DNA from 3 places in the Companilactobacillus sp. HBUAS56275 genome. Region 1 is predicted to be linked to each of the others. Evidence: predicted binding sites of a transcription regulator. Region 1 holds the regulator's gene; each other region holds the start of a gene.
The links. The regulator NrdR, encoded in region 1, represses ribonucleotide reductase genes. The targets are predictions, from matches to a motif close to ACACNATATATNGTGT.

Region 1 (10,842 bases):
GTAAAAAGCCTATTTTTTTAAAAAAGAAAAGATGTTGCATCCAAATGCAGCATCTCCTCAGGTTTCAAACTAATTTTTAACCAATGCCTCCGTCGGCTTTAACTGGTTTCAAGAATTGATCAATAATTTGTGAAACACGATTAAGGTCAACATTACCACCAGATACCATAGCAACAGTCTTCTTGTTCTTGAGCCATCTGTCATCGATCTTATGTGATTCAAGAGCTGCTACTGGAAGTGCACCAGCACCTTCTGCTACAACCTTAGTTCTTTGTAATAGATCTTTCATAGCATGAGCAATTTCTTCTTCGTTTACTAGAACGATTTCATCAACTAACTCGCTAACGATTGGGAATGTGATGTCTCCTGGTACAGCAACATCTGTTCCATCTGCCAATGTGAAGTCGTCATGATGTTTAGTAATTTGACCAGCTTTAACTGATGCATACATACCATGAACATTTTCTGATTGAACACCGACAATATGAATATTAGGGTTAAATGACTTCAATGCAGTAGCCATTCCGGAAATCAATCCGCCACCACCGACAGGAATAATAACAGTATCTACATCCCAAATATCATCAAGAATTTCCAAACCAATTGTTCCTTGTCCAGCAATAACATATTTATCGTTGAATGGGTCAACAATGGTCTTTCCTTCTTTTTCGGCACGTTCGAACATCCATTGGTGAGCGTCATCAAAAGTTGCACCGTGGATATCAACTTCAGCACCGTATCCTCTTGTAGCATCACGTTTCATTTGTGGAGCTTCATCAGGCATTACAACTGTTGTGTCGATTCCCAATAGATGTCCTGTCAAAGCTACACCTTGAGCATGGTTACCAGCTGATGCAGTGATAACACCACGATCTAGTTCTTCTTTTGATAAATGATTGATTTTATTATTGGCACCTCTGAATTTGAATGATCCTGTTAGTTGCATGTTTTCTAGTTTTAAGTAAACATCCCCACCAACAACATTACGACTCAAAAACATGGATTGAACTAAAGGAGTCTTACGAGCATATTTCCCAACAATTGACTTTGCCTCTTCAATATCATGAATATCAACAATATTATCAATACCTACACCTTTAAGCATGATCTGTACCTCACCCATCTTAATTTTTATTTAGTCATTTTTTAGTCAACTGATTCTTCATCAACTGATAATTCTGTGTATGGTAAATCAAGTGAATCTGCTAAACCTTTATTAGTTACCTTACCTTCAAATAGGTTAACTCCTGAAGCTAAAGCCTTATCTGTCTTAATAGCTTCGTTGATACCTTTATCAGCAATTTCCAACAAGTAGCTTAAGTTCCCCTTTGCTAAAGCCATTGTTGCTGTACGTGGTACTGCTCCTGGTTGATTAGGAACTGCATAGTGGATAACTCCATCTTTGACGAAGATTGGATCATCAATTGTTGTTGGATGATCGATTGTCTCAACAGTTCCACCTTGATCAATAGCTACATCAACTAAAACGCTACCTGGTTTCATTGATTTAACCATGTATTCCTTAACCAGCTTAGGTGGTCTTGAACCTGGAATCAAGATTGTTGAAATGAAGATGTCAGCATCCTTAATTTCTTTAGCTAAGTTCTCTTCATTAGACTTAACTGCTCTGAACTTCTTACCTGCAAATTTGTCTTGCAAGAACTTAATTCTGTCATCATTCAATTCAATAACAACAACTGAGCATCCCATGTTCAATGCTAATGTAGTTGCGTTAACAGCTGCATTACCACCACCAAAGATCACAACGTTTCCGCCGTCGATTCCTGGGATTCCTGGTAGAAGAATTCCTTCACCTTGGTGTTGAGCTTCAAGATAATAAGCTCCCATGATAACTGATCTACGTCCAGCAATTGCACTCATTGGTGCTAACAATTCCAATTTCCCATCTTTGACAATTGTTTCGCCACCGATTGCAGTTGTTCCGGCTTTCATCATTGCTTCAACAGTTGGCTTTGATGATGCCAAGTGTTGGAATCCCCATACGATTTTGCCTTTTGAGAAGTACTTATATTCTTCAGGATCGGGTTCCTTAACCTTGATGATCAATTCAGCTTTCCAGCCATCCTCATGACTAACTAACTTACCACCAGCATCGACATACTCTTCGTTTGTAAAACCAGCACCGACACCTGCATCTTTTTCAACAAGTACTTCGTTACCAGCTTCAACCATTTTACGAACATTTTCAGGGGTTGCTGCTACACGACCTTCTCCTTCTTTTTGTTCCTTAATTACAGCGATTTGCATATTCACACTCTCCTTTTGTGAAAATAATAACTATTTGCTTACAAATGCATGATAACGCTTACATCAAGCGGTATCAACCTATTTTTTTACTTCACAAAGTCAAAGATTGTGATAAACACCGCCTACATTGAGAATTTTTTATTAAAAAAAATTTCAATTTCACAAATTCTCATATTTTTAAAAATTTTTGATTCATATATTGTTTATATAGTAAAAACAGCTGTTCACTCTAAGTGAACACAATCACAAATAATATTCTTTTGACATTCTGTATACCTCATTTTTAGAGTACAAAAAAATACATCCAACCATTTTTATGATTGAATGTATTTAGAATTTTTATTTATAGAAGATGCTGATTAATCTTTTTTGTCAGACTTGTCAGTAACATCTTTACGACTGAAGTTTGCAATATCTGCAACAACTGCGTTTACAAACATCTTAGCATTTTCTGAGGCTGAGTCATCTTCACCATATTTTCTTACAGAAACTGTGGCATTCTTAGCTTCTTCATCACCAATAACAACTGTGTATGGAATCTTCATTGTTTGAGCGTCACGAATCTTGTAACCCATCTTTTCGTCACGGTCATCGATTTCAGCACGGATGTTCTTAGCACGTAATTCTGAAAGAACTTCATTAGCATAATCTGAGTGAAGTTTTTGGTTAACAGGGATAATACGTACTTGTGTAGGAGCTAACCATGTTGGGAAGGCACCCTTGTAAATTTCAATTAGGTAAGCAATAAATCTTTCCATAGTTGAAACAATACCACGGTGAATCATAACAGGTCTGTGATCTTGACCATCTGAACCAACATATGTTAGTTGGAACTTCTCTGGTTGCATGAAGTCTAATTGAATTGTTGACAATGTTTCTTCATTACCAAGAGCTGTCTTTGTTTGTACATCAAGCTTTGGACCATAGAATGCAGCTTCACCTTCAGCTTCGTAGTACTTCAAACCAAGGTCATCCATAGCAGCCTTAAGCATTGATTGTGACTTGTTCCACATTTCATCATCATCGAAGTATTTCTCTGTATTAGCAGGGTCACGATAACTTAGACGGAATGTGTAATCATTGATATCAAAGTCTTTATAAACTTCAACCATCAATTGTAGAGTACGCTTGAATTCTTCTTGAATTTGATCAAGAGCAACGAATGTGTGACCATCATTTAGAGTCATTTCACGAACACGTTGTAGTCCTGATAAAGCACCTGATTTTTCATATCTGTGCATCATACCAAGTTCAGCGATACGTAGAGGAAGATCTCTGTATGAACGGTTATGGTGGTTATAAATTTGGATATGTGAAGGACAGTTCATTGGACGTAGTTCAAGCATTTCGCCATCACCCATATCCATTGGTGGGAACATGTCTTCACGGTAGTGTTCCCAGTGACCTGAAGTCTTATAAGCATTTAAGTTCATTAGGATTGGTGTATAAACGTGTTGGTAACCCCAAGCAACTTCCTTATCAACAATGTATCTTTCGATAACACGACGGATTGTTGCACCATTTGGCATCCAGTATGGAAGTCCGGCACCAACTTCTGGATCAACGAAGAATAGGTCAAGGTCACGGCCAATTGTTCTGTGATCACGTTCTTTGATTTCAGCACGACGTTTAAGGTCAGCTTCTAGTCCAGCTTCTTTGTAGAAGGCTGTAGCATAAATTCTTTGTAGCATTGGGTTACTTGACTTACCTTGCCAATAAGCACCAGCAACTGAAAGTAATTCAAAGTGTTTCAAATCTTTAAGATTTGCGAGTACGGCATCATAACCAAAGTCAACAAATCCATCAAGTGTATAAACAGGAATTTGAACAGATTCGATAGCTCCGATCAATGAAGACTTGTATGGGTCATCCTTGAACATTTCAACAAGCTTGTCTTTATCCATCATAGATCTTTCAATCTTGTCATTGTTCTTGATAATCTTGTTCATCAAAGCTTTGATTTCTTTCAATTCATCAACACTGATTTGTCCCTCTTTGCTATCAGTATCAACATAGAAACCATCATCATTAGCTTGTTTTTCACCGAAGTGAAGGTCTTTCTTGAAACTCTTAGCAGCGGCACTGAATACCAAAGCAGCTGTGTTTCTCAAAACCTTTAGAGCATCCTCTTTATCTTCACCGGAGATAATTTCAATTTTAGCATCTTGTTTGATAGGACTTTCAAGATCAACTAAAGTACCATTAAGTTTTCCTGCGACAGCTTTTTTACCCAATGATGTGCTGATTGATTTAGCAACATCTAAAGTAGTTGTGCCTTCGTCAAACTCCTTAACAGAATCATCTGGGAATGTTAACTTGATTTTTGACATATACTTTTCCTCCTAAAATTTAGACAACAAAAAATGCGTCCCTGAAGTATAAACATATCTAACGATATATACATACTTCAGGGACGCATTTCTACGCGGTTCCACCCTCGTTAAAACTGTACAACAAATACAGCTTTCACTCTACGGTTATAAAGTAACCGGCAATCATTATACAATTTTATACGAAAGTGGTAACTCCAGTAATGGGTAAGCTTCCAGTAACCGTACCCTCCCTGAGTAGAACCGAAGTGTTATCTTTCATGACCCTAGTAAAACATTAAATTTTCGATAATGCAAGTTATTTTTTAAATCTTCTGTTTTCACCGGTAACAATTACTTCTCGAGACAAGTATTTAACTCGTTCCATAATACGTTTAGCCTTAACGGGCTCTTCTTCTCCCCGTTGGTTGACAGCTAGATGTTGTTCTAATTCCTTCATTGAGAAATTAGAAGAAAAGAATGTTGGTAAATTTTCCTGCATACGATATTGCAGAATGACTCCTAAGACCTCATCACGAATCCAACTAGACATCGTATCCGCACCAATATCATCCAACATCAAAATATCGGCACCCTTAATCTTATTAACTTTAGCCAAAACATTATTTTGACCAATGGAATCTTTCATCTCAACCGCAAAAGTTGGAAAATGCATCAAGGTTGTATGAACATCGTGCTTAAATAATTCATTGGCAATAGCACCTAAAAGATAAGTTTTACCCACACCAAAGTCACCAGCTAAATACAATCCAGGTGTAAAACCATCCTGATGTAAATAGTTGTCGATGAAATCTAAAGCCTTGCCTAACGCATCTTGTCTACCTTCACCATCATAATCATCCAACTTAGCACGACGAATGTCAGGAGCCATATCCATCAAAACAAAACTTGATTCATATTGACTTCTTTTTTCACGATTTTGGGTCCGCTCATTTGGATAATAAGCCACTTCAATATTGTGATTATTAACTATCAATTTAGGATAATATCCACGTGTTAATTCACTCGTATGTCGTTTGTTATTATAAAATTCATAAATACTAGCCGCACTAGTAGAGATAGCATTAGGATTAATTCTATCGCTATTTTCTTTTAAGAATTTCTGTACATCAGAATCATTCAAGGCATCGTTAAGAAGACGGCGATAATCCTCCGTCAAATTTTTTGAGTTCAAATATTCTGCTAATCTACTACCTAAATTTTCCATACTTAATTATCCTTATTTCTCAATCTCTTCAAACGATTCTGAAGATCATCTTGTTCATTTTTTTGATTCGTTTGTGCTGGGACTTTAGCTTTCACCTTGCTCCAATCAGTAGCCTGTTCAACTTTTCGATTCTTATTGTTATAACGACGCTTGGGATTGCGACTTTTAGTTTGAAAATCATTGATTCGTTTCAAAGCTTGTTCTGGTGTTTTAACATCATTTTGTTGCCAATCGTTTGCCATTGTTTCCATTAGTGGCAGTGTTAATGTCGGCGAAGTTTGCAAAATGTAATAAACCATAATATTTAAAACAGCCGGTGACAAATAAGACTTCATTGCCATATTTCGTAAAGCATTGGACTCCACCGTTCCTGTAAAGCCACCGCTCTTTTGCTTCTGCGCAGCCAAAAATTCAGCAGGACGTAAAGAACGCGCTTGCTTTAATAATAGTTGATCAGCACGATTTAACTGGCTATTATCTGATTCTACAGGCTCAGGTTCTGAATCTGCCTGCTGTCTTACTGAAATATTAGCATTCTTTTCAAAACGATCCTGGACAGCTTTTTTCAAACGAGCAGGATCAATTTTATTCTTAACAATATCACAAGTTTTACCAATCAAATCAATCAATGTGATCTCATCTAATCCGTAAAAAGCATGTAAATTCAAAATCAATTCTTGATTCTCCAACAAATTGTCAGGATGAATCCTAAATAGTTGTTGAATTCGATCTGAAATTAATTCCCAGTCTAATTGAGGAATCTCTTGCTCATTTAACGATGGCTTCTTAGTATTCGTCTTGTTTGTTGCATAACTATCCTGAGTATTTTTAACTTCACTTGGCGTATTTATCAAATCACTATTGCTTAGCTGAAAGACCTCTAAAAAGTCCTTCGTGATTTCATGCGAATCTTTTAAAATCAGGTCTGAATGAGCATATTTATCGGCTAATAAATGGTATTTACTTTCGCCAACTTGTTCGTACAAGAAGATACTCATCAGATCATCCTTAAAAAATTCATCTGGTGATAATGGCTCAAATAACTGATAAATATAGTAAGGTCCTAAACTGTCTTTTTTCTGGTAGGTTCTGATCAATCCTAAAGCCTCAGTTTTGATACGAGCCTCATAAAATCGTTTTAGATCAATACCTAGCAAACTCATTAATTCGGCATGACTTTTTCGTTGTGTAACGACTTCTTTATTAGGCAATTTTTCCCACAACAACAAGTATAAACTGAAAGCTTCAGTGCCTAAAATAGGCAAATATAAGTCAGTAAAAATATGACGATCGTCATCATTCAAATGACCACTTGGCAAACACCAATAACCTACTAAAGGTGTAAATTTATCTGATTCAAAATTACTCACGGACACTGATACTCCCCTTACTTATTATCAATTTTCTTACCGTTAGACATCATCTCTTGAACTTCCTGCATGAAACCATTCATGTCTTTAAACTCACGATAAACACTTGCAAAGCGAATGTAAGTTACATCATCTACTTTAGATAAGATTTTCATAACATGTTCGCCAATTAACTGGGAACGGACTTCACTTTCACCAGTTGCTCTAATTTCATTTTCTACCTTATCGACAATATCATTCATTTGGTCCATCGTTACAGGACGCTTTTCAGCAGCACGAACTAAGCCACGTAGTAACTTTTCACGGCTGAATTCTTCTCTGTTGCCATTCTTCTTAATAACCAATAGTGGCGATTTTTCTAACCTTTCAAACGTTGTGAACCTAGTTCCACAATATTCACATTCGCGTCTTCTTCTAATGGCACGTCCTTCATCACTGGGACGACTGTCAATAACTTTTGATGAATCATGATGACAATGCGGACAAATCAAAATTCCAGCCTCTTTTCCAAATTAAAGTTTAGGTACTAATCGATCAAATTCTTCTTGAAGATGTGCTAAATCCTCCGAATTATCAATCACAAAGTCAGCACGTTCCTTTTTCTCATCCATCGACATTTGTGAATTGATCTGTTCTAAGGCAACTTCTTTGGTAATAGCATTTCGTCTCATCAAACGGTGCAATTGAATCTGTGGTTCAACATAGACACTAATCACGCCATCAAAATAGTTCTGATAATTACCTTCAAATAATAGTGGTATTTCAAATATTGAAATTGTTTTATCTGTAGATCTTTTGACCTCAGCAACCGTTTGTAAAATTTCCCTTTTTATTAAAGGTCTCGTTATTTTGTCCAGCTTATCTAATTCATTTCTATCGCTAAATACTATTGCACTTAACTTTTGACGATTCAGAGTTCCATTGGGCAAAAGGACTTCTTTACCAAATTGTTCAACTATTTGATCTAAGCCTAAAGTTCCAAGTTTAACCACATCACGAGCAACATAATCAGCGTCATACACAATAAAATTATGATTTCTGAACAAATTTAAAACGGTTGATTTACCGGAGGCTATTCCTCCTGTTAAACCATAAATCTTACTCATTTTATTACCTGACACCTTGGACAAAAATGCGTACCACGACCTCCAACTTTGATTTTTTCAATCGTAGTTCCACATCTTGGACAAGGCGTTCCTTCTTTTCCATAGACTTTTAAATTATTTTGCATATTACCCTTGTGGCCATTTGCATCCACATAGGTTCTGATTGATGAGCCACCAGCTGCAATTCCTTTTTCCATCTCTTGGTTAGAAGCTTCGATGACATTTTGAATATCTTTATCACTAAGATGGTTAGCAGGCGTCTCAGGGTGTATTTTCACTTGCCAAAGAACTTCGTCTACATAAATATTACCTAAACCGCTCATAACCGATTGATCTAATAGAACGGTCTTAATGGCCTTTCGGTGACGCATGATCCTTGGCTTTAAATTTTCAAACGTAAATTCCGTCGACAATGGCTCTGGACCAAGCTTTTTCAGTGATTTATTTTCAGATAACTCATCCGTATTCCACAACTGCATACGACCGAATTTACGAACATCATTATAAATCATCTTTTGACCATTATCCAAAGTAAAGATAGCGTGTGAATGTTTATCAATTGCATCAGGATCAGATGAAATACGATACTTACCTTCCATCCTCAAATGACTAATAATTGTATAGCCATTATCCAAATGAATCAATAAAAACTTTGCTCGTCGACCGACATCAGTAACCGTTGCTCCAGTGACGAATTCAACAAACTGATCTACATCCCCAGTAATTAAGTCAGGGTAACGAATTTCAACATGCGTTATCTTGTGATCTTTCACTTGAGAGTTCAAACTACGCCTGACAGTTTCCACTTCTGGCATTTCTGGCATCTTATCACCTACTATTATTTAACTTCTTAATTATTATAACTAATATCAACTAATATCGTACAAGTATGCCGTCGGTAGTAGAATTTCACCACTTAGGGCCCACAGATTTTCTACTACCGACTATATTTCTGATTCTATTGTTACTTGGTCAAATTCGTAATAAACAAAGGCTTACCATTTTGTAAACAGATATCAGTTTCAACACCTAATTAAATTAACCCATACACACAACAACAGAACACAACATTAGTCCGGAGCAAAAATTGGGAATGCGTTCAGCTATGAAATCATTGTTACCGGCTCTGCCGGTTACAATGAGGCCGACTTTGGAAATCCATTATTTTGCACGAAGTGTAAAATGATTAGTTCCAAATCGTGCCCATAGCGTTCCAACAGCATTCCCAATTTTTGTGGAGGACGGGAATCTTACGCTACTACCCTTTACTTAGCTTCATACCAAGTCTTTCCATGAGCTGTTTCAACTTTCAAAGGCACATCCAATTTAACGGCCGAATCCATTACACTTGGAACTAACTTCTCCAATGTTGGGATTTCAGTTGCTGGAGCTTCAAAGATCATTTCATCATGTACTTGTAAAAGTAAATTAGCTTGCAAATTTTCTTTATCCAACATCTTTTGCATATTAATCATTGCAACTTTAATGATGTCCGCTGCACTACCCTGAATAGGTGTGTTCATAGCTGTTCTTTGCGCAAAGTTTCTAACATTGAAATTCTTTGAATGGATATCTGGCAAATAGCGACGACGATGCATGATAGTCTCAACATAACCATTTTCACGCGCATATTTAACAATATCATCCATATACTTTTTAACTCCTGGATATTGTTCAAAATAAGACTGAATAAAGGCTGCCGCTTGTTTACGACTGATACCGATATTTTGTGACAAACCGTAATCACTGATTCCATAAACAATCCCGAAATTCGTAGCTTTCGCCTGACGACGCATATTTGGAGTAACATCATCAGTACTGTCTAATCCGAAAATTCTCATGGCTGTATGAGCGTGAATATCATAATCCTCATTGAAAGCTTCTTGCATATTTTCATCCCCAGAAATGTGGGCAAGAACACGCAATTCAACTTGTGAGTAATCGGCTGAGAAGATTTCCCAATCTTTATGTTGTGGCACAAAGGCCTTACGGATCTGCTTTCCTTCATCAATACGAATTGGAATATTTTGCAAGTTAGGTTCAATTGATGACAAACGGCCTGTTTGAGTTAATGTCTGCAAATAGATCGTATGGATCTTGTTATCAGGTTGAACAAACTTTTGTAAACCAACTACATAGGTTGATTGAATCTTGGAAATTTGGCGATAATCCAATACTTTTTGTACTACTGGTGACTTATCTTTCAATTTCTCCAATACATCGACAGAAGTTGAATAACCAGTCTTAGTTTTCTTGACCACTGGCAACTTCAAATCTTCAAATAAGACAACTCCAAGTTGCTTAGGTGAATTAATATTGAATTCTTTTCCAGCATCCTTATAAATTGACTTCTCAATATCAGCTAAACTAGTGGCAAAAGTATTCTCCATCTCCTTTAACTTAGAAACTTCAACGGTAATACCTTTGATCTCCATTTCAGCTAAAACAATCGACAATGGCAATTCAATTTCATCGTACAAACTGTCCTGATCATTATCTTTTAACTCTTTTAACATTTGATCTTTCAAATTGTCTATAACTTGAGCCTTTTGAGCTAAGAA
Region 2 (10,842 bases), on a different contig from region 1:
TAAGGCCAGAAGCAATTGCTTCAATATAAGTCAGACCTTGAGATTCCGTATCACTAGAAGACACAAAAAGATTAGCCATATGGTAGTAAGGCGAAATCTCATCGTGCGCTACTTCACCAGTGAAAATAACATTATCACTGATATGCAAATCCTTACTCATTTGAACTAGTTCGTCCATATCTGGTCCGTCACCAACAATTACTAACATAATCTTAGGATTATACTTTAATAATTCTGGCATGGATCTGAGCATATGGTCAATTTTTTTCTCCAAAGCAATTCGACTAAGCATTAAAATAACTGGCGTATCTTCAGCTATACCCAATTTTTCACGAATCACAGATGCATTGACAGGCTTTGTATATTCAGACAAGTCAACACCTGTTGGAATTATCGAGATGGGAGTCTTGATACCATAACGATCCATAGTTTCTTTCACTTGCTTACTTGGTGCAACTACACCTGAAGCATTTTTCAAAAATAATTTTGTCATTTGCTTAACATGATATGGTTTCAACAAGTGACCATTTAAGACGTAATGCAAATAATCCTCATACATTGTGTGGTATGTATGAACAAATGGAATCTTCAATTGCTTAGCAACAAATTTTCCAATCATCCCCAAAGAGAATTCTGTCTGGGTATGCACAATATCTAGCTTTAATTCCTTAGCTAATTCAACGGCATGGAACATTCCTCTGATAGCGATTCTTCTGTCTGTAAAAGAAATAAAAGGCACACTAGTCAGACGAAAGATATTAGGCTCAATCGTATTCTTAGGCACATTAGGATCTGTTGTCGTAAAAATATAAACTGAATGTCCTTTTCTCTCCAAATCGTTCTTTAATGTTTGAATTGATGTTGCTACCCCACTCACTTGAGGAAAGTACGTATCAGTAAAAATTCCGATGTTCATAAAATCACATCTCCTTGCAAACTCTATAAAGTAGATTATAACAAAAAAATGAGGGAAGAACTTCCCTCATCTCTGCCTTACTTTATTAATTTACTAAAACTCTTATTTTGCATCAAGAAATAGAAAATCACTGCACCAATTGCTACGACAACCAATTCACCTAAACCAACTGTAACGAAGTTCAATGCGAATGGTAGTTTCAAAACAAAATGTAGCTCAGCTCCAACAATCAAACCGTTCACGACGGCACAGATCACAGGAACCAACCATAAGTTCTTTGTCTTAGCTGGTACTCTAGTAATCAAGTAGCAAGCAATAGCTGTTGCTAATGTTCCTAGAACCAAATCGTAAGCCCCTAATGATGCACTGAAAATATTCGAGATAAAACATCCAATAATCAAAGACCAACTATATTTATGATTAAAAAATGGCAATAACATCAAGATCTCTGAAACACGAAATTGGATCTGACCGTAGGAAAACGCTGAAATAACCGGTGCAATGGTTATTGCTACATAAAGCGCTGCTACCAAGGCCAATTGTGTGATATCTCTTACTTTTAAATTACTCAAAATAAAACCCTCCACTGTTTTAATTAATTCTGCAGGTTCATCAGTGTAAACTGCTCTTAATAGGTTATCTTATTTTCAACTCGGTATCAAGCCAATAAAAAAGACAAAGCCAACTATTGGCCTTGTCTAGTCTTATCTATTATTTTAAAGTACCACGGTTACGTAATTGTTCATCGATCAATTCAAGAACCTTCTTACGGTCATCAGAATTTTCAACGAAGTCATACTTGTCGCCATCGATCTTCATCTTAGGACTGTAATCATAATCGTCATACCAACCATCGTAGCGGTCTAGTAGTTGATGATAGTATTCTGGTAAAGTTGGATCTTGTTCTGGTTGTTCATATGAACGACCACGTTTTTCAATACGGTGAATCATCGTATCATAAGAAATGTCCAAATGTACTAATAGGTCAGGTGCTTTCTTAGCAGCAGCATATGGTAGTTCTTGCATCATATTAGCCAAAAGTTCGTCATAAACTTTTACTTCTTGTGGAGTAGCTCTGCCCATATCGGCATTCATGTGGAAGAATAATGAATCTTCGTAGATTGAACGGTCCAAAACATTATTGTCTTGTACCATAGCTTTCTTAATTGAATCAAAACGTTTGTTCAAAAAGTAAATTTGTAGTAAAAATGCATATTTTTTAGGGTCTTTATAAAATAATGGCAAAACCGGATTATTATCAACTTGTTCATAGAAAGCCTCAGTTCCTAAGTGTTCTGATAAAATAGTCGCCAATGAACTCTTTCCGGCTCCAATTGCGCCGCTCAATACGATCATCATTATTCTCCTCCGTAGGTTTTATTTCTATATTTGCTTTGTTAATTTGTAAAAAAACAACATTCACTATGATACCACTTAGTCCATATATGTTGTATATTTTTTTACAATTTCACCATATGTGGTATTTATCACAAGTAGTTATTTCCTTATTAATAATGTTTTTAAATAATAAAATAATATTTATCTTTAGCCCCTATCGTATTTACTTCAATAATCCTATAATTGGGATGTAATGTTTAAGAAAGGGGAAAAACATGGGGAATAAATTACGAAATATTTTCAGTGCTCTCATAGCTGGACTAGCTGTTGTAGTTTTGGCCTTTACTTTTAATAGTAACGATGCTAAAGCTGCTACAAATTATACTAATACAGATATGATCACGAATACCGTTATTACTAATAATACTCCTGGTAAAGAGTATAGTATGGGCGGAACTGTAAAATTACAGTACGATTATGACTCAACGGGATATGATCTTCACAGTGGAGATACTTTGACCATCTCTGTACCTACTCCACTAGAAGTTATACCAAATAGTACTCCGTTTGATGTTATCGGAGAAAATGGTGAAGTTATTGGTACGGCTGTTTTAGGTGAGGGTAATAATATCATCGTTACTTTTAATGACAATATTGAAGACCTTCACAATGTTAAGGGAACACTTAACATCGATACCGGTGTTACTGTTGATCGTAACCATGCACAAGTTGGTGAAAACGATGTCATCTTCGGTATCAAGGATAATCAGAACCAAAATGATACCATTAACGTCAAATCTAATGATAAAAACATCTCAAAAAAGGGTGTTTTAGGTACCGACGCTGAGGGAAATGAAATTGTTACATGGACTATTATAGCTAACCGTAATGAATTGAACTTCGGTACGTTAAGTGTCTATGATACGATTACTGATCCTAACCTAGCGTATGTTCCTGGTACAGTTGTAGTTCAAGAAGCAACTTGGAAAGATAAGAATAGTGGCACTTACAAGCGTGGGGACACTGTTTCTTCAGATAAATACACACTAAACGAGACTGACAAGGGATTTTCACTAGAAATTCCAAACTCTGGAACTCAAATGTATGCTATTACTTTTCAGACTAAGGTTACCGATCCTAGTCAAATATCCGCTGGAACATCTTTTAAAAATGATGCCAACATGATAGGAACTTTCCCAGGCAGTGGTAATGATTCTAAACAAATCGAAGAAACTGCTTCTGGAAAAGTTTCTAGCGGAACTAATTCAGGTAATGGTAGTGGAGACAAACTTGGTGGTGTTACATTAACTAAACTTAATGAGCAAAACATCAATGAACCATTAGCAGGTGCTGTTTACGACCTTTATAAAGTCGGTTCAGATACTCCAGTTAAAACTAATTTGACAACTGATGAAAACGGTCAGATCAAATTGACTGGTCTTAGTGCTGGTGATTACTACTTTAAAGAAGTTACAGCTCCTAGTGGCTATCAACTAAATGAGAATGAAATTCCATTTACTGTCACAGGACAAACTACAACTCCTGTTGAAGTAACAGGTGTCGACGAACCTGAAAAAGAAGAATTGGGTTCAATCGTTATCAAAAAAATTGATGCTGAAACTGGCTATAAATTAGCTGGTGCTGAATTCAATATTGTTAACGATAAAGGCGAAGTTGTTGGAACAATCACTACTGACCGTTTAGGTCTTGGTCACTTCTACAACCTGCCAGTTGGTCATTATAAGTTAGTTGAAACTAAAGCTCCTGAGGGTTATCTCAAAGGTGAAGATATCGAATTTGATATCACGGCTGATGATTTAACACCTGCGCTTCTTTCTGTAGAAAATGAAAAAGAAGTTGCCTTCGAGGATTTGTACAGCACTCTATTACAAAAATTTGATCGTGATGATATGACTACTGGTGTCCCTGGTGCTGAATACACACTTTATACTAAAGATGGTAAGGCTTTGACAACCAGCGTCACAAACGAACTCGGCATTATCAAAGTTGATAATCTTCCACTCGGAGATTATTACTTCGTAGAAACTAAAGCTCCAGATGGATATGAACTAAATCCTGATAAGATCGAATTTTCTATTACTGAAGAATCACCTGAAAATGGTAGTAAACCACAAATAACATCCGATCCAAAGAAAGAAACTGAAGAACCTGGTACTGGAGAGCCCGGTACTGGAGAACCTGGTACCGAAGAACCAAGTACTGAAGAACCCGGCACTGAAGAACCAGATACTGACAAACCTGGTACCGAAGAGCCAAGTACTGAAGAACCTGGAGATAACAATGGTAACGAAGGTAATACTTCTAAGCCTGATGAAAATGGCAATGGTGATAAGGATGATAACAACGGTGGTTTAATCGTTGATCCTGAACATCCTGCTACAGACAATAACAATAATGAAGGTGGACTTATCACTAACCCATTGAACCCTGGTACTTCAAACAATGGCAATAGTTCTACTTCAGAATCTAATGGTGACACGCTTCCTCAAACTGGTGCTGAATCCGGTTTGTTAGCAAGTCTTCTAGGATTCGTTCTTCTAATTAGCATTGCATATATTAATCGTCGTCATGCTTAATTAGATAATTAAAAATGGACTGAGAAAATATTCTCAGTCCATTTTTTTGTCTCAATCTATTTTTAGAAAGCTCCACCACCGGAACCTCCCCCGAAACCTCCAGATCCGCCACCTGAGAAGCCACCAGATCCACCTGAGATACTTGATGAACCCCCAGCTGAAATTGCTCCTGTAAAGGCTGTTTGGAAGCCTGTACTGCTATTAAGAAAACTGGCAGTCCCAATGTAGTAATAAGCAATAGGCGAATTGTTAACCACATCGGCTCCAAAGTTGACTTTCAATGCATTAATCACTCTATCAGAAACGCCAAATACTACTGCATATGGCAAGAAGCGTTCCCACAAAATAATGTCACCCACTTCAGCCATTTTGATATCATCGATATCTTGTAGCATCCGTTTAAAGGCTCTGATTTTATTAACCTCTTCTTCACCTAAGTCTGTATAAGGTGTAATTCTCTTTTTAACGATAAAATATGGAATCCAGACTGCAAGTCCAAGGGCAATCAAGATTGTGCTAACAGCTAAAATAGTACTGCTGAGGACGAAAGTTATTATCAACATGATGAATAAAATAATATCAACAGCAATCGTCGAAACTTTGAAACTATCGACCAAATTCATATTACCGATATCCAAATATTTCTCGCGGCCTTTAGCTGCATCCTTAGACCACTTATTGAACTCATCAGTCATCTTATCATCATTACCCCTAGCAGACTTACGAATTTGCTTCAACCGGACTGACTTTCCATCACCGATTTTTTCGATCAAATACTTAAAGAATTCATTGGTCGGTGGGACTAAAGCTGTAATTTCATAATCCTTACCAATTTTATCAATCTTCATACGGCGGTAACCAACTTCATTCAACAAATCAGCTGTCAAAGAATTGCTGTTAGCCTCCGATTGACGATCCAAAATTATTTCAGTAAAACTAGGAATAAATTCAGGTTCATCAAATATATGATATAAAGGCGTTGGTATCTGATGCTTTTGACCTGGATTCTTACGCAATTTAATAAATTGATAGAGGTAAATAATAACAATAACTGCCGCAGCGATTGCCATCATTATCCAATAGAAAGTCTTTTCTCGCTGTCTTTGAGCATTGGCCTGCTCTGCCAGAGATTTTTCATTTGCTAGAATCCTCGACTTAGCCTTTTCATTAACTACGTTCTTATTAGCTGACGTCACAGCTGTTGGAAAAATGACATGACTTTCAACTGATTTATTGGCTGACAATTCATCCAAAGTCATCACTACTCGTCCATTTTTCTTGTCCACTTCTGTATGACCAGAAAGCGGTCCGTGTGTCCACGCTTGCAATTGAGAAATATTCTTCTGTGGGAAATTCAAAGTTAATTTAATATTGTTTAAATCGTTATCCCAACCATTACCAATGATCTTCCAATTCAACTCTGCTGTATCCAAATAATTGGTAATAACACCATAGAGCTGATATTTATAGGTATAGGTCACCATCTCTGAATCGACCGCGTGATAAACTTTCATGTCCATCGACTTATCAGTTCTAGTCACTTTGACAGTATCGTTTTGACCAGAATCATTATTGGCTAATGTCTTAATTCCAGATCCGTCATTGTAGCTGACTACCGGATCACTGGCACCCTTGATACCTCTTAGGTCCTGATCGTAGTAGACCCCGTGATAATCACCTTGAAAATCATAGGTAATATTCTGAGTTAAGTCAGCGTTACCATCTTTTTTAATATCGACGACAACATCATACTTTTTTACCGTGAACTTATCGGCTTTTACAACAGTAGTAGTTTGAAACGCTAGAAACATTGCTAAAAAAGCAAATAACAGCCCTACTAGTTTTTTCATTTGATCCCCCATTGAATCATTAATAAACTAATTTTATCATATTTTAACATTTTAAAATTTTAGGTAAAAAAAAAGCGATCAATCGAAAGATTAATACGCATTCTTAACAATACGTTGAATTTCTCTTTCTTGATCACGTTTTTTAATTGTCTCACGTTTGTCGTACTTTCTCTTACCTTCAGCTACGCCAATCAATACTTTAGCAAAGCCATGTTTCAAGTAAACTTTCAAAGGAATTACAGTAATTCCCTTCTCTTGAACGGTTGAACTTATTTTGCGGATTTCTTTTTTATGTAAAAGCAACTTACGATTTCTCAATGGATCGTGATTAAATTGATTTCCTTGGTCATAAACGCTGATATTAACGTTTTCTAACCAGAGCTCCCCATTTCTAGGTTGAACGAAACCATCTTTAATATTGATTTTGCTTGCACGGACTGATTTGATCTCAGTTCCTGTCAAAGAGATACCCGCCTCATACGTATCTAAAATATTGTAGTCATGACGAGCTTTACGATTATTAGCTACCTCATTAGCAGCCTTTGTGTGATGTTTCTTCATCATTCATCACCGACTTTCGTATTTACCACGTCTCTTATGGTTATTATTGTTGTGGCTCTTGTTATTACTATTACCATTGCCACGTTTATCATTATGACGTCCATGTCCACCACGGCCACGACCATGTTGCATTGAACGTTTCTTCTTAAATTCAGCTTCACGTTTGTCAGCTTGTTCTTGCTCTTCAGGAGTTAGAACACGTTCAAAGTCAATTTGACGATGCTCAACATCAGCTCTGATCAATTTAACTTTGATTGCTTGTCCAACCTTGAAGGTCTTACCTGTACCACGACCATGCATGGACATACTCTTTTCATCATATTCATAGAAGTCATCCTTCATGTTAGAAATATGAATCAAACCTTCAACGGTATTATCCAATTGAATGAACATCCCAAAGCTTGTTACGGAACTAACAACAGCGTCGAACTCGCTACCAACTTGATCAGCCATATATTCAGTCTTCTTCAAGTCATCAACGGCACGTTCAGCATTGATAGAAATTCTTTCACGGCCAGAAGTATGTTCAGCAACATCTGGCAATTTAGCTTTCCACTTAGCCTGCTCATCATCAGTAAAGCCATTAACAGCATAACTGTGAATCATACGATGTACCATCAAATCAGGATAACGTCTGATTGGTGAAGTAAAGTGAGTGTAATACTTAGCAGCCAAACCAAAGTGACCCAATGGATTGTCAGAATATCTAGCTTGTTGCATACTACGCAATAACATAATTGTAACAACTGGTTCTTCTGGTGTATCCACAACCTTGGCTAAAACATCTTGGAACATTTTTGGTGTAATTTCTTTCAAATTACCGTGAACTGGTACACCCATTGCAGCAACAAATTCGAAGAAGTTCTTAACTTTTTCATCATCTGGTTTTTCATGGACACGATATAAGAATGGTACGTGCTTCAAGTTGTAATTCATCGCTACTGTTTCGTTAGCAGCCAACATGAATGATTCGATCATCTTTTCGGATGTTCCACGTTCTCTTAATTTAATGTCGATTGGCTTACCATTTTCATCGACAATAATTTGTGCTTCTGTTTCTTCAAAGTCAATAGCACCACGTTCATGACGTTTGTTGAATAAAATTTCATGAAGGTCAGCCATGTTTTTCAACATTGGAACTAGTGGAGCGTACTCTTCAGTAAGAAGCTCGTCACCCTTCAAAATTTCATTAACATTGTTATAAGTCATACGATATTTAGATCTGATCACACTAGGATAGATGTCATACTTGACGACATCCCCTTGATGATTAATTTCCATATCACATGTCAAAGCTAAACGATCTTCATTCGGATTCAAAGAACAGATTCCGTTTGATAATCTGAATGGCAACATTGGAATTACTCGGTCAACCAAGTAAGTACTTGTTCCACGGGCATAAGCCTCTTGATCAATTGGAGAACCTTCTGTGACATAGTGTGTAACATCAGCAATATGAACTTCCAAATGGAAATTGCCATTTGGCAACATATCAACGCCGACAGCGTCATCAAAGTCTTTTGAGTCGTCCCCATCAATAGTGATAACCATATTATCAGTTAAGTCTTTACGACCTTCTCTCTCACTATCTAGGACATGATCAGGAATTTCTTCAGCAGCTTTAAGGACTTCACTTGGAAATTCTGGATTGATATCGTTATCAACAACAATTGACATAATATCAACACCGGGATCATTTTTATTACCAATGATCTCTAAAGCAGTACCTTCCATACTTTGGGGATGCTTATCATTAGGATACTCATCAATCGAAACTTGAACCATATCGCCCATCTGTGGATGAAGTCCCTTGTCAGAAATGAAAATCATATATGAAGCAATTTTCTTTTCATGACTTTGAATATAACCGTAAAAACCAGTTTTTTCGACTTGTGAGTCACTATATGGATGGAATTCACCGACGACTTTAGTCAATGATCTTTCCACAATTTTAGTGATCTCACCTTCAGGTCCTTTGTCGATCCAAGGATTTGATGGCTTAGTAATCTTGACGTCAACGACATCACCATTAACAGCATGTAAAGTGTTGCTTCTAGCAATAAAAGCATCAGGTTCTACTTCGTCATAACGAACAAAACCAAATCCCTTGTCATTACCCTTAAATTCACCTTCAACTGTTGTTTCAGGTGCAGCCATCTTAAATTCATCCTTGTTAGTTAGACTAATTTTGCTTTCGCCTTCCAAAACAGCCAAAGCCTTTACGACACGCTTAAAGGCCGAAGCCCCATGCATTCGTAGTATATCTTCAATTTGTTCAGATTTATAGCGACGATCAGGGTTACTTCTGAAGACCTCTAATATATCTGCAATTAATTTATTTTCTTTATCTGGCATTTCTATCCTCAATTATTTTCTAAAAAGTTTAACACGGCACTCTCCAATTGGTGGTGAGCACTGTTGATGGTTAGGACATGCCCTGCATCATACCAATACAATTGTGATGTTCCAACCTTTTGAGCCACAAATTTTGCGGCATCCGGATTTACTAATTTATCTCTCGTACCTTGACCAATAAAATATGGTCGGTTTATTTCAGCCAAATTTTCAGTTACACCAGCGGTAGTTTTGTTTATCTCTGTTAACATTGAGTCAATCTTAGAATCTACAATTCTAATTTTAGAATCAATTTCAACTTCTGTTAAGCCCTGTTGAAAAGAATACACCTTTTTAGCATAAGTCATAAAGGCATTTCTTATTTCCTGAAAGTTAGTCGTACCTAGTGGTGATCCAAAAACACCACCTGAAACTACTTCCGGAATCTCTTCTAAGGCTTTAGTGGCAAAGATTGCTCCCAAGGACAACCCGAAAACCGAAATTTGCATTTTCCCTTGAGATTTCAAAAATTCCACTGCTTCAAGTGTCTGTCTCCACCATTGATCAGGTCCACCAAGATTTAAGATATCTAATGGTTCAGAAGTTCCATGACCGGCAAACATTGGCGCATAAGCAGAATAGCCGCTTCGTTCCAAAAATCTACCTAATAAACGCATGTCATTAGCCGTGCCTGAGAAAGAATGTAAAAGAAGAACTGCACTTGAACCCTTATCAAAATAAAATGGTTTGGGCGTTAAAATTTTCATATCACAAATGCTCCTTATAACAAAAAACCTCCTGAGTAACTTTCAGGAGGAATAAATTGCTTAGTGAGATGATAAGTATACTAGTATCAATGAACAAACGAAAAATAACACTAGTAAAACGTAGGTAACCTTAACCATAAAGGCTTCGAATCCACGTTTCTTTTGGTTGCTGAATAAGTCGCCACCACCACCAGATAATGCATTCAAAGCATCTTGTTGCTTTGTAGGTTGCATTAAGACGGCAATTATTATCAAAATGGAAACGATTATCAACACTGTTTCAATAACGTTATACACCTGTAAAACCTCCGTTCATGGTGTCGAAAGCTGAAATCACTTCTAAAACAATAACATAAAATGAGTCAAATTTCTAGTTTATTCCATTAATCATATTCTTTAATTTCCGTGATATTTTAGCTCTCTGACCAGCATTTACCATAACAACAATTCTATCGCCGGCTTTAATTAAAGTATCACCA
Region 3 (10,842 bases), on a different contig from region 1:
TGGGCCTATATAACTTATCTAGGATTAGGATTCTTTTATACCGCCGTTAATCTACCTATCACATCCATTTTGCCAACCATGACTAATAATGAGCAGGAAACTACCCTTTTAGGCGTTATCAGACAGTTTTCTGGTAGCTCTGTCCAAATTATCGTGGCCGTCTTTACCATCCCTCTAGTTAATCTTTTCGGCAATGGTAACCAACAAAAGGGATTTTTAGGTACGATCATTCTCTTCGGGATCATCTCCTTGGCTTTGATTTTGAATACTTTCTTCCATGTTCGTGAACGTTATACGGATGACAGTATCAGTCACCAGCCACTCGTTAAAGTTTGGAAGATGCTTAAACAAAATCGACCCTGGATCGTTATTTCTGTCGTTATCTTTCTTTATTGGCTAACCACTTCCATTAAAAATCAAACGACTATTTACTATTTTAAATACGTCTTACATGATGAAAATCTAGTCTCAATCGCTAATAGTTTTACTCTGACTGCTTTAATTGGCGTTGTCGCTATTTACTTTGTTTCCGCCAAATTAGGTAAAAAACATACCATGCTATTAGGTATCATTATCGCCTTTATTGGTCAGGTAATTATCACTGCTGGTGCCTATTCAAAAAATTTGGCCCTCATCTTCAGTGGTATCTTCATTAATGGTATCGGTGGCGGATTTATTATCGGCTTAGTCTCAATTATGATTGCCGATACTATTCGTTATGGTACTTCAATGGGTATTCAAGCTGAAGGTGTCCTAGCATCAACTGACGATTTTGGTGTTAATCTTGGTTTAGGATTGGGTGGTTTGATTACCGCTGAATCTTTAGAGTTATCAGGCTACGTTTCCAACAAGGCTCAATCGGCCACCACTATCTCAGCAATTAACTTGAATTACGCTTTGATCCCATTGGGGTTATATTTAATCATGTTTTTAATCTTGCTAGGATATAATGAGAAACAAATTCAACAAGCTATTAATAAAGAAGGTAAATAATGCAACAAGAATCACTTTTTGCAACTAACAAAAATGATGACAACAATAGCCCTCTAGCTAATCGGGTTCGCCCAACTACACTAGAGGGTTTTGTCGGTCAACAACATTTAATCGGTGATGGCAAAATTTTGAAGGAAATCATCGATCAAGATAAAATCCCCTCTTTGATTTTTTGGGGACCTCCTGGGGTGGGTAAAACTACTCTAGCTGAAATTATTGCCAAGAAGACAAAGGCTAATTTCATTACTTTTAGTGCTGTTACTAGTGGTATCAATGACATTAAGAAGGTTATGAAGGAAGCTGAAATGAATCGAGAAATGGGTCAAAAGACTATTGTTTTTATTGATGAAATTCATCGTTTCAACAAAGCTCAACAAGATGCTTTCTTACCTTTCGTCGAAAAAGGCAGTATTACCTTGATTGGTGCCACAACTGAGAACCCATCATTTGAAATCAACTCTGCGTTACTATCGAGATGTAAAGTTTTCGTCTTAAAGTCTTTAACTAAAGATGATTTAGTCGATCTCTTGAAAAAAACTCTCGCCAATCCTAAAGCTTTTCCAAAATTAAAAGTTGAAATTGACGATGACACTTTAGAATTGATTGGTAATTACGCTAACGGTGATGCTCGAGTAGCTTTGAATACCCTAGAAATGGCCGTTATCAACTCAACGGTTCATGATAAGGTTGCCAAAGTAGACCTGGAAGATATTCGTCAATTACTCAACACCAAATCTCTACGTTACGATAAAAATGGCGAGGAACACTATAATATTATTTCTGCTTTACATAAATCAATGCGCAACAGTGATACTGATTCAGCTATTTACTGGGTTACTCGGATGCTCGAAGGCGGCGAAGACCCTCTTTACATTGCCCGACGTCTAGTTCGTTTTGCTAGTGAAGATATTGGCTTGGCAGATACAAATGCTTTAAACGTTGCAATCAATGCCTTTCAAGCCTGCCAATTTCTAGGTATGCCTGAATGTAACGTTCACTTAGTTGAGACCGTAATTTATTTATCAGTCGCTCCCAAATCTAATGCCACTTATAAGGCTTTATTAAGAGCCCAGAAAGACGTTAAGAAGTATGGTAATCTTCCAGTACCACTCCAAATCAGAAACGCTCCAACGAAGCTTATGAAGAACCTCGGTTATGGAAAGGATTATGAGTTAGCTCATGACTACGCCGACAAGTTAACATCAATGAAGACCGTACCTAAAGAAGTTGAAAACAGTAAATACTACCGACCAACCGAACAAGGTAAAGAACGTCTCTTTAAGCAACGTTTAGAATACATTGAAAAATGGCACCAAGAGCACGATAATAATGAGTAATTCAGAATTGAGGGGTTTCATATGATGAAACGACGTAATTTATTACTCGGCTTATGTTTATTATTAGTTGGAATATTTAGCTTTTCTAATCCGACTGAAGTTAAAGCTGTTAGTTTTGTTCATACATTCAAAAAGACCACATTAGTTTCCAGAAGTGATCAAAACGATGATTTTACTTACGACTTTTCTCGAATAAAGAAACGTAAACTTAAAGCCAAAACTGATTGGCTTACCGATAAAATAGGCAAGAATTCAGGCAACGACCATTATTATCGAGTTGCGACTAACGAATGGGTCAGTACTGACGACGTGGCTTTAATAAATAAAGGTATAAATCGCCCTATCACTATTTCAACCGGACATAATATTTGGAAATTTAATCATAAAACCTATGAATTTACCTATACTGGACGCCGATTAGCTGCTGGTACATGGGCAAGTGATGAAAGAATTCAGCTACCACGTGGAATATCCTATTGTAAAGTTGGGCCAAACGAATGGATACAGAATATACATTATTAGAGAGTGGAGCAAGTCATTTAGACTCTGAGCATTTGCAGGACTTTGCGAATTGGCTGCAAAGCAGGCAGTTCGTGAAGTCAGGCAAAACACAGGAATCTGACTTGTGGAACTCGTTTTTATTAGAGAGTGGAACAAGAACACTCATTTCTACTACATATATATCAAAAAAACAGACTCCATTAAGAGATTCAAGCATATTTGCATGTCTTGAAATACTTAATGGGTCTGTTTTTATTTTCTCTGTAAATGAATAACATCATCACCAGATGATAACAAAGCGTCGGTAACCAAGTTCTTGAAATAAGAAGTTCCAATAACACCCGTCATTCGACCTAATGTAGCATCTATTTCATCAATCTTCTTCCAATCTTCGAAATGACAATCTACTAGTGCATTACCATTAACGGTCCTAACTATCCCTGCCATTTCACTAGATTGGCGTACTTCCATCTTACCGCCTAATTTTTCAACTTCACTTTTTACTTGAGGTATAGCTAGTTCCATAACCTCCAAGCACAAGGGAATATCGTTATTAAGTTCTTTGGTAGAACGAGCTTCTGGTGCTAAGATAATATATCTTTTAGCCAAATTAGCATACAACTTTTCAAACGTATGGATACCACCATTACTCTTTAAAACGTTTAAATCGGCATCCAAACTATCACAACCATCAAAAGCTAAATCAAATTTATCTACTTGATCCAATGGAACTACTGGAATATTCAATTCTCGACAAAGATCTCTTGTCATTTCTGATGGACTTGAAACTTTAATTGATTTATCAGTTATTGATTTAATTAAACGTCCAACGGTTCTACCACCGCCAAAACTGACATTCATATTTGGCTTGATTAAAGCTCGTGCTTCCTCGATTAACTTTTCCATTATATTCTCCTCAAAAAACTAGTTTGTAATTATTTTATCCGTAGATACAAAAAAAGACCACCGAAGTGGTCTTAAGGGTTTATTCAATTTTGAATTATAGAACCTTAACAGCGAATGAAGGCATGAAGTAACTTGAGATTGATGAGATCTTTACAGATTCACCAGGTTGTGGTGCAGCGATGTATTGGTTGTTACCTAAGTAGATAGCTACGTGATAACTTGAACCTCTGCCACCCCAGAATAGAAGGTCTCCGGCTGATGCTTGAGAAACAGCTTCTTGTGTACCGGCACTTTCTTGAGCTACTGTGTATGAACCAATATTCTTACCTGTTGCTTCGTTGTAAACATATGATGTGAAACCTGAGCAGTCAAAACCACTTGGTGTCTTACCACCCCATACGTAAGGTGTTCCTAAATATTTCTTAGCAGTACTAATAACATTAGCAGCTGTTGCTTGTGTAGTATTTGTTGTTGAAGCAGCTTCTGTAGTTGCTTGACTAGCAGTTGTTACATCAGCACCTCTTAACCATTCGTTGCTACCTACAAGATACCATGTAGTACCGTTGTCATCTACAACAGCCTTAGCTACACGCCAGCTTGTGTTTGATCCAAGAATACGGTTAGCAATCTTTGAATCTGTAGATGGTGTACTGAATAGTGCTGAATTGTTCTTTGTACGTACAACTGAAGGAGCATTTTGGACAGTTGTTGCAGCCTTAGCTGAAGAAGCGTTTGATAGACCTAAACCTGTAACTGCCATTGCTGCAGCAGCTGTAAATGAAATTAGACTTTTTTTAACGTTAGTATTCAAAATTGAAATCCCCCATGAATTGGTATATTTTTTTAAATGTTTTTAATTTTTATAATTTATTAATTTCTTATCACTCAACGACCACTATATTACTCCCCGAATATTGCAGAACTGTTACAACAATTGTATAAGAATGTTACACTTTGGAATCTTTGACAAAAATAGGGCAATAAACACTGATATATCAATGTTTATTGCCCTATTGTGAAAAATCAAATTAATTTACTTTTTTACTTTTTAGTATTTGATCAACCTTTTTCTTAGTCGTTTCGATGTCATTATTAATAATTTTATAGGATTTTCCCTCTAATTCTTTAGGAATTCTTAAATCTCTGAGGAATTCATCGCTATTTATACGCATATTTAGACGTTTTTGATCATCCCCGCGTAATTTTAATCGTTGAGCGACGGTATCGAAGTCCACTTCTAAAAATATCACAATCGCCTTTTCCCCATATTTTTCCTTATAAGAAATGGCACCTTGAGTATCTACGACAATACTGGCTATATTATATTTTTCCCAAGTTTTATTGAGACTTTCCTCTGAAGATCCATACCAATGACCACTATATTCGACTTTTTCTAGATAATGATTCCTAAAAAAGGAATCTTCTGTTTCAAAATAATAATCTACACCGTTTTTTTCGCCATCACGTGGTAATCTAGTAGTGTGAGTGATGACACTTGGTATACGATAAGTATTTTTCAAATATTTGCTAATGGTAGTCTTGCCGGTACCGCTTGCACCGGTAATAACAATAATTTTTTTATCCATTATGAACCCCTATGTTTGAAATATTTCTTCTACTATATTAATATACTAGTCTGTTAAGTAATTAATCCGAGGAGATTTTACATATGAAAATAGAAGATTTAAAGGTTGGAACTGTTTACGACTGCTCCGTTGATGAAGATATGGATTACCCATTCCAAGGCAAAGTTGAAAAGATTTATGAACACTCTGCTTTAATGGAAATTGTAAAAAATGATCCTAAAGATAATGCTAATAAAACTGAACTTAACAACAAAATTGTTGTAAGTATCAAGAAGATTAAAAAAGCTAAGTAATTATGTTTCAAACAAAAAGAAGTTGATTTTAATTAATCAGCTTCTTTTTTTATTCCCTTATTTCTCAACATTAATGAATGAACTAGCGGGTACTCTTAATACACGGTATTCCATAGCATAACGATTAGCCTTCAAACCTAGACCGTTCTTGAAATTATTCTTGTACTTAGCTTGCATGGTAATGACGTATGCATCTTGGTACTTAGAATCTAATTTCTTAATTTTCTTAACTGGCCAATTCAAACGTAACCCCGAAACGGTAAAAGGCAATGTTGCGTCAGAGATAGTAGCATTCTGACTTGAAACTGTATATTTAGAATTATTCAACCAATATTGATAAACATCTGTAGATGAACTTGACTCCTGCTTATTGATCTTAACGTAGTAGCCTTGTCCATCATCAGTTGTTTGAACGATCATTGGATTGTATTTATAGGTGACTGCAATATTCTCCTTATCGTTTAAATCAACCTTAGTGAATAAACTAGTATATAACATTCCACTCACAGCTAAAATAACAACCACGATCTCCAATAAATCAGTTAAAATTGTTACCCCAGTAATTTTTTTCTTTTGTTGAACAAGAATTTTTAAATGACGATTTCTAATATTAAATACCACAAAGATTAACAGTGCTAATACAATAATCCATGCAATAATTCCCACAAAATTCCAAGAATTCATAGTTTTCTCCCAACTAAATTAATTGTCTTAAATGCTTCATAACTTTATAATAGTCATTACGCTAATTTTACCACGAATCGGAAAAATATTTGAAATTGAGATATAAAACGCTAAGAATTGTGTGGGCACATACGTTTGTGGGATTTTTATAATGGTAGTATAACCACGCTATATCGTGTATTAGTCGTTATGTCGAATACTATATGTTGTGTTTAATATTTCAAATGATTATACTGATTGAGAATAGCAAGTTGAAAGGAGTTAATCACTATGAATAACGTAATCGTATATAGCAAGAACAACTGTATGCAATGCAAGATGACTAAGAGATACTTAAAGGAGCACAACGTTTCCTTTGAAGAAAGAAACATCAATCAAGACCCAGAATATTTGGATCTTTTAAAACAACAAGGCTTTAAGAGTGTTCCGGTTGTTATGAACTCTGTCAGCGATCCAATCGTCGGTTTTCGCCCAGACAGCCTCAAAGAACTTGTAGGTTAATCATGAAGAAAATAGCTTATTATTCTATCACCGGACAGACTAGAAGGTTCGTTAATAAACTTGGAATAGATGGATATGAAATAACCGACGCCGACCCCTTTTACCAAATGGGTCGGCCATTTATTCTTATCGTACCTGCTTACGATGACGATATGATGGATCCTGTAATCGACTTTTTACAATATAAAGATAATGCTCAAAATTGTATAGGTGTTGCTGGCGGCGGCAATCGCAATTTCAATACTCTGTACAACCATACTGCTAAAGACATCGCAAGTGGATTAGACGTTCCGGTTGTCTTTGAATTTGAATTCAATGGTACTCAAAAAGACGTCGAAAATTTTAAGAAAGTAGTGAATGAAATTGGGATTAAATAACCTAGATGTAACCAAACTTCATTATTTTAAGTTAAATAATGAGATCAACATCCCCGTGGATGATAAGATTCCACTTAATAAAGACAAGGAAGCTGTTAAAGCCTTTTTTGCTGAGAATGTTGAACCAAATACTAAGAGATTTGATTCCTTCAAAGATCATATCGACTACTTGATCGACAACGATTTTATTGAAAAAGAAGTTATTGATGAATATCCTCATGAATTTGTCGAGAGTCTTTATAACTACTTATTAGATCAACATTTCCAATTTCAATCTTTCATGGCTGCATACAAGTTTTACAATCAATATGCATTAAAGACCAATGATGGCGATTTATACCTTGAAAATTACGAAATGAGAATTCTTTTTAATGCTCTTTTATACGCTAATGGCGATCAAGCACTAGCTAAGAGTTTAGCTACTGAAATGATTGCTCAGCGCTACCAACCTGCAACGCCTTCATTTCTTAATGCTGGTCGTAAACGCCGTGGTGAATACGTTTCATGTTTCCTACTACAAGTTACAGATGACATGAATAGTATCGGTAGAACTATCAATAGTGCCCTCCAATTATCACGAATCGGTGGTGGTGTCGGTATAACGCTATCTAATTTGCGTGAATCGGGTTCACCTATTAAGGGCGTTGATAACTCTTCATCAGGTGTTCTACCCGTTATGAAATTGCTAGAAGACAGTTTCAGTTATAGTAACCAGTTAGGTCAAAGACAAGGTGCCGGCGCTGTGTACCTAAACGTCTTCCATCCTGATATTATTGACTTCCTATCTGCTAAAAAGGAAAACGCCGATGAAAAAGTCCGTGTAAAGACACTTTCATTAGGTGTTATCGTACCTGACAAGTATTACGAATTAGTTCGTAATAATGAAGATATGTATCTATTCAGTCCTTATTCAGTTGAACGTGTTTACGGCGTTCCTTTCTCATACGTCGACATCACTAAAGAATACGACAACATGGTTAACGACGATCGTATCAAAAAATATAAGATCGAAGCTCGTGAACTAGAGGACGAAATCAGTAAGCTACAACAAGAATCAGGTTATCCTTACGTCTTGAATATCGACACTGTTAATCGTGATAATCCTATCGACGGTAAAATCATCATGAGTAACCTCTGTACTGAGATTCAACAAGTCCAAGTACCTTCAGAACTAAATGATGCTCAAGAATACGTTAAATTAGGAACTGATGTCAGTTGTAACCTTGGTTCAACCAACATTTTGAATATGATGCAAAGTCCCGATTTCGGACAATCAATTCGTTCCATGACTAGAGCTCTTACTTTTGTCAGTGACGCCTCAAATATCTCTGCTGTACCACCAGTAGCAAATGGTAACAAGATGAGCCATTCTATCGGTTTAGGTGCAATGGGACTCCACACATTTTTGGCTTGCCATCATCTTGAATATGGCTCTCCTGAAGCAATTGAGTTCATCAATGTCTACTTCATGCTCCTTAACTACTGGACATTGGTTGAAAGCAATAATATTGCTAAAGAACGCCAAGAAACCTTTGCTAATTTTGAAAAATCAAAATATGCGGACGGATCTTATTTCGACAAGTATCTAGCTAAGAGCTTCGCCCCTAAACTTGACGCTGTCAAAGAACTCTTCAATGACACCTTCATTCCTCAACCAAAGGATTGGTCAGAACTAAAAGACAACGTTATGCGTGATGGACTTTATAACGCCTACCGTATGGCTGTTGCACCAACAGGTTCTATCTCTTACATCAACAATACCAGTGCTAGTTTACAACCTGTTACTAGATTGGTCGAAGAACGTCAGGAAAAGAAGAATGGTAAATTATACTTCCCAGCACCATTCTTAAGTAATGATACTATCAAGTATTACAAGTCAGCTTATGACACTGATATGCGAAAAGTTATCGATACTTATGCTTCAGCCCAAGAACATATTGATCAAGGAATGAGTTTGACTCTCTTCATGCGTTCAGAAATCCCTGCTGGTCTTTACGATTGGAAAGCTGCAGACGATACTAAACAAACAACACGTGATTTAAGTATTCTTCGTAACTATGCTTACTATAAGGGCATCAAATCACTTTATTACGTTAGAACCTTTACCGAAAATAACGATGAAATTGGCAGTAACGAGTGCGAAAGCTGCTCTATCTAGGAGGAAATTTTTATAATGGTTGATACATATTACAAATCAATGAACTGGAATAAGTTGGAAGACCAAATCGATAAGGAAACTTGGGAAAAGTTGACTTCACAATTTTGGTTGGATACACGTATTCCTCTTTCCAACGATTTAGATGACTGGCGTACCCTTAGTCCTGCTGAACAAACCGTAGTTGGACACGTTTTTGGTGGTTTGACCTTACTAGATACCCTTCAATCACAAGATGGTATTCAAGCTATGTTGAAGGACACTCGTACTCAAGCTGAAACAGCTGTTTTCAACAATATTGAATTCATGGAATCAGTTCACGCTAAGAGTTATTCATCTATTTTCAGTACTTTGAATTCTGCCGAAGAAATTGAAGAGATTTTTGACTGGACAGATCACAACGAATACCTTCAAAAGAAAGCTAAGTTCATCAACGATATTTATCAAAACGGTGAACCTCTTCAAAAGAAAGTTGCCAGTGTCTTCCTTGAAAGTTTCCTTTTCTATTCAGGATTCTACACACCACTTTATTATTTAGGTAATAACAAACTAGCTAACGTTGCTGAAATCATTAAGTTGATCATCCGCGATGAGTCAGTTCACGGAACTTATATCGGTTATAAATTCCAATTAGGTTTCAACGAATTGAGCGAAGATAAACAATCTGAATTGAAAGACTGGATGTACGATTTACTCTATACTCTCTACGATAATGAAGAGAAATATACTAAAGAATTGTACAAAGAAGTTGGTTGGGTCGATGAAGTTCTCGTTTTCCTTCGTTATAACGCTAATAAGGCTTTGATGAACTTAGGACAAGAACCACTATTCCCAGATGGTAATGCTGAAGACGTTAACCCTATCGTTATGAACGGTATTTCAACTGGAACAAGTAATCATGACTTCTTCTCACAAGTTGGTAATGGTTATCTAATGGGTAAAGTTGAAGCCATGAAAGATTCCGATTATGATATTGGACGTACTGGTGACAACAAGACTCCTGATGACAGTTCACTCTTCAATAAAGTTAAAAAATTAAAATAGTTCCACAAAAATAAGGATTCACCAATTAAGGTGAATCCTTATTTTGTTATGTTAGTAAACAATTTCTTCGATAGATCTTCTAATGTATTCCATTCATCAGCTGTAAAATTACTCTTCGCTACAAGTATTTCTGGCAACTCATTTACTTCTTTACGCTTAGAAATTCCTAGATCAGTTAACTTCACATTAACAACACGTTCATCTTCCTTACTACGTTGACGAGTGACTAATCCTTCTTTTTCCATTCGTTTTAATAATGGTGTCAGAGTACCTGAATCAAGTGAAAGTAGTTCACCTAATTTTTTAACAGTAACATTATCGTATTCGTAAAGAGAAACTAAAACCAAATATTGTGGGTAAGTTAAATTATTTTTACTAAGTCCATCGTGATATAACTTTTGAATTGCACGTGAAGTTGCATAGAGAGAGAAACACAAGTGGTCATCCAAGGGGATTGGCTTGGTA

Region 2: U8526_RS06480 (deoxynucleoside kinase) is a predicted target of NrdR. The motif match lies at 2,385-2,400, and genes of this name have one in related genera.
Region 3: nrdH (glutaredoxin-like protein NrdH) is a predicted target of NrdR. The motif match lies at 6,497-6,512, and genes of this name have one in related genera.

What each region holds. Positions count from the first base shown of each region.
Region 1 is NZ_JAYKKK010000001.1:697,815-708,656, forward strand. Features, by position in the region: gene tdcB (bifunctional threonine ammonia-lyase/L-serine ammonia-lyase TdcB) at 77-1,105, opposite strand; gene ald (alanine dehydrogenase) at 1,147-2,268, opposite strand; gene thrS (threonine--tRNA ligase) at 2,628-4,598, opposite strand; gene dnaI (primosomal protein DnaI) at 4,897-5,805, opposite strand; gene U8526_RS03285 (DnaD domain protein) at 5,808-7,175, opposite strand; gene nrdR (transcriptional regulator NrdR) at 7,193-7,666, opposite strand; gene coaE (dephospho-CoA kinase) at 7,688-8,281, opposite strand; gene mutM (DNA-formamidopyrimidine glycosylase) at 8,278-9,105, opposite strand; gene polA (DNA polymerase I) at 9,547-10,842, opposite strand, start outside.
Region 2 is NZ_JAYKKK010000003.1:4,710-15,551, forward strand. Features, by position in the region: gene U8526_RS06470 (glycosyltransferase family 4 protein) at 1-916, opposite strand, end outside; gene U8526_RS06475 (QueT transporter family protein) at 994-1,488, opposite strand; gene U8526_RS06480 (deoxynucleoside kinase) at 1,628-2,272, opposite strand; gene U8526_RS06485 (SpaA isopeptide-forming pilin-related protein) at 2,530-4,851, shown strand; gene U8526_RS06490 (DUF2207 domain-containing protein) at 4,914-6,701, opposite strand; gene smpB (SsrA-binding protein SmpB) at 6,792-7,262, opposite strand; gene rnr (ribonuclease R) at 7,269-9,617, opposite strand; gene U8526_RS06505 (alpha/beta hydrolase) at 9,626-10,363, opposite strand; gene secG (preprotein translocase subunit SecG) at 10,424-10,660, opposite strand; gene U8526_RS06515 (ClC family H(+)/Cl(-) exchange transporter) at 10,734-10,842, opposite strand, start outside.
Region 3 is NZ_JAYKKK010000004.1:282,273-293,114, forward strand. Features, by position in the region: gene U8526_RS09815 (MFS transporter) at 1-993, shown strand, start outside; gene U8526_RS09820 (replication-associated recombination protein A) at 993-2,330, shown strand; gene U8526_RS09825 (hypothetical protein) at 2,352-2,852, shown strand; gene U8526_RS09830 (ribose-5-phosphate isomerase A) at 3,084-3,737, opposite strand; gene U8526_RS09835 (C40 family peptidase) at 3,832-4,548, opposite strand; gene U8526_RS09840 (guanylate kinase) at 4,766-5,323, opposite strand; gene U8526_RS09845 (hypothetical protein) at 5,407-5,616, shown strand; gene U8526_RS09850 (LVIS_2131 family protein) at 5,674-6,300, opposite strand; gene nrdH (glutaredoxin-like protein NrdH) at 6,571-6,801, shown strand; gene nrdI (class Ib ribonucleoside-diphosphate reductase assembly flavoprotein NrdI) at 6,804-7,178, shown strand; gene nrdE (class 1b ribonucleoside-diphosphate reductase subunit alpha) at 7,159-9,336, shown strand; gene nrdF (class 1b ribonucleoside-diphosphate reductase subunit beta) at 9,352-10,377, shown strand; gene U8526_RS09875 (MarR family winged helix-turn-helix transcriptional regulator) at 10,416-10,842, opposite strand, start outside.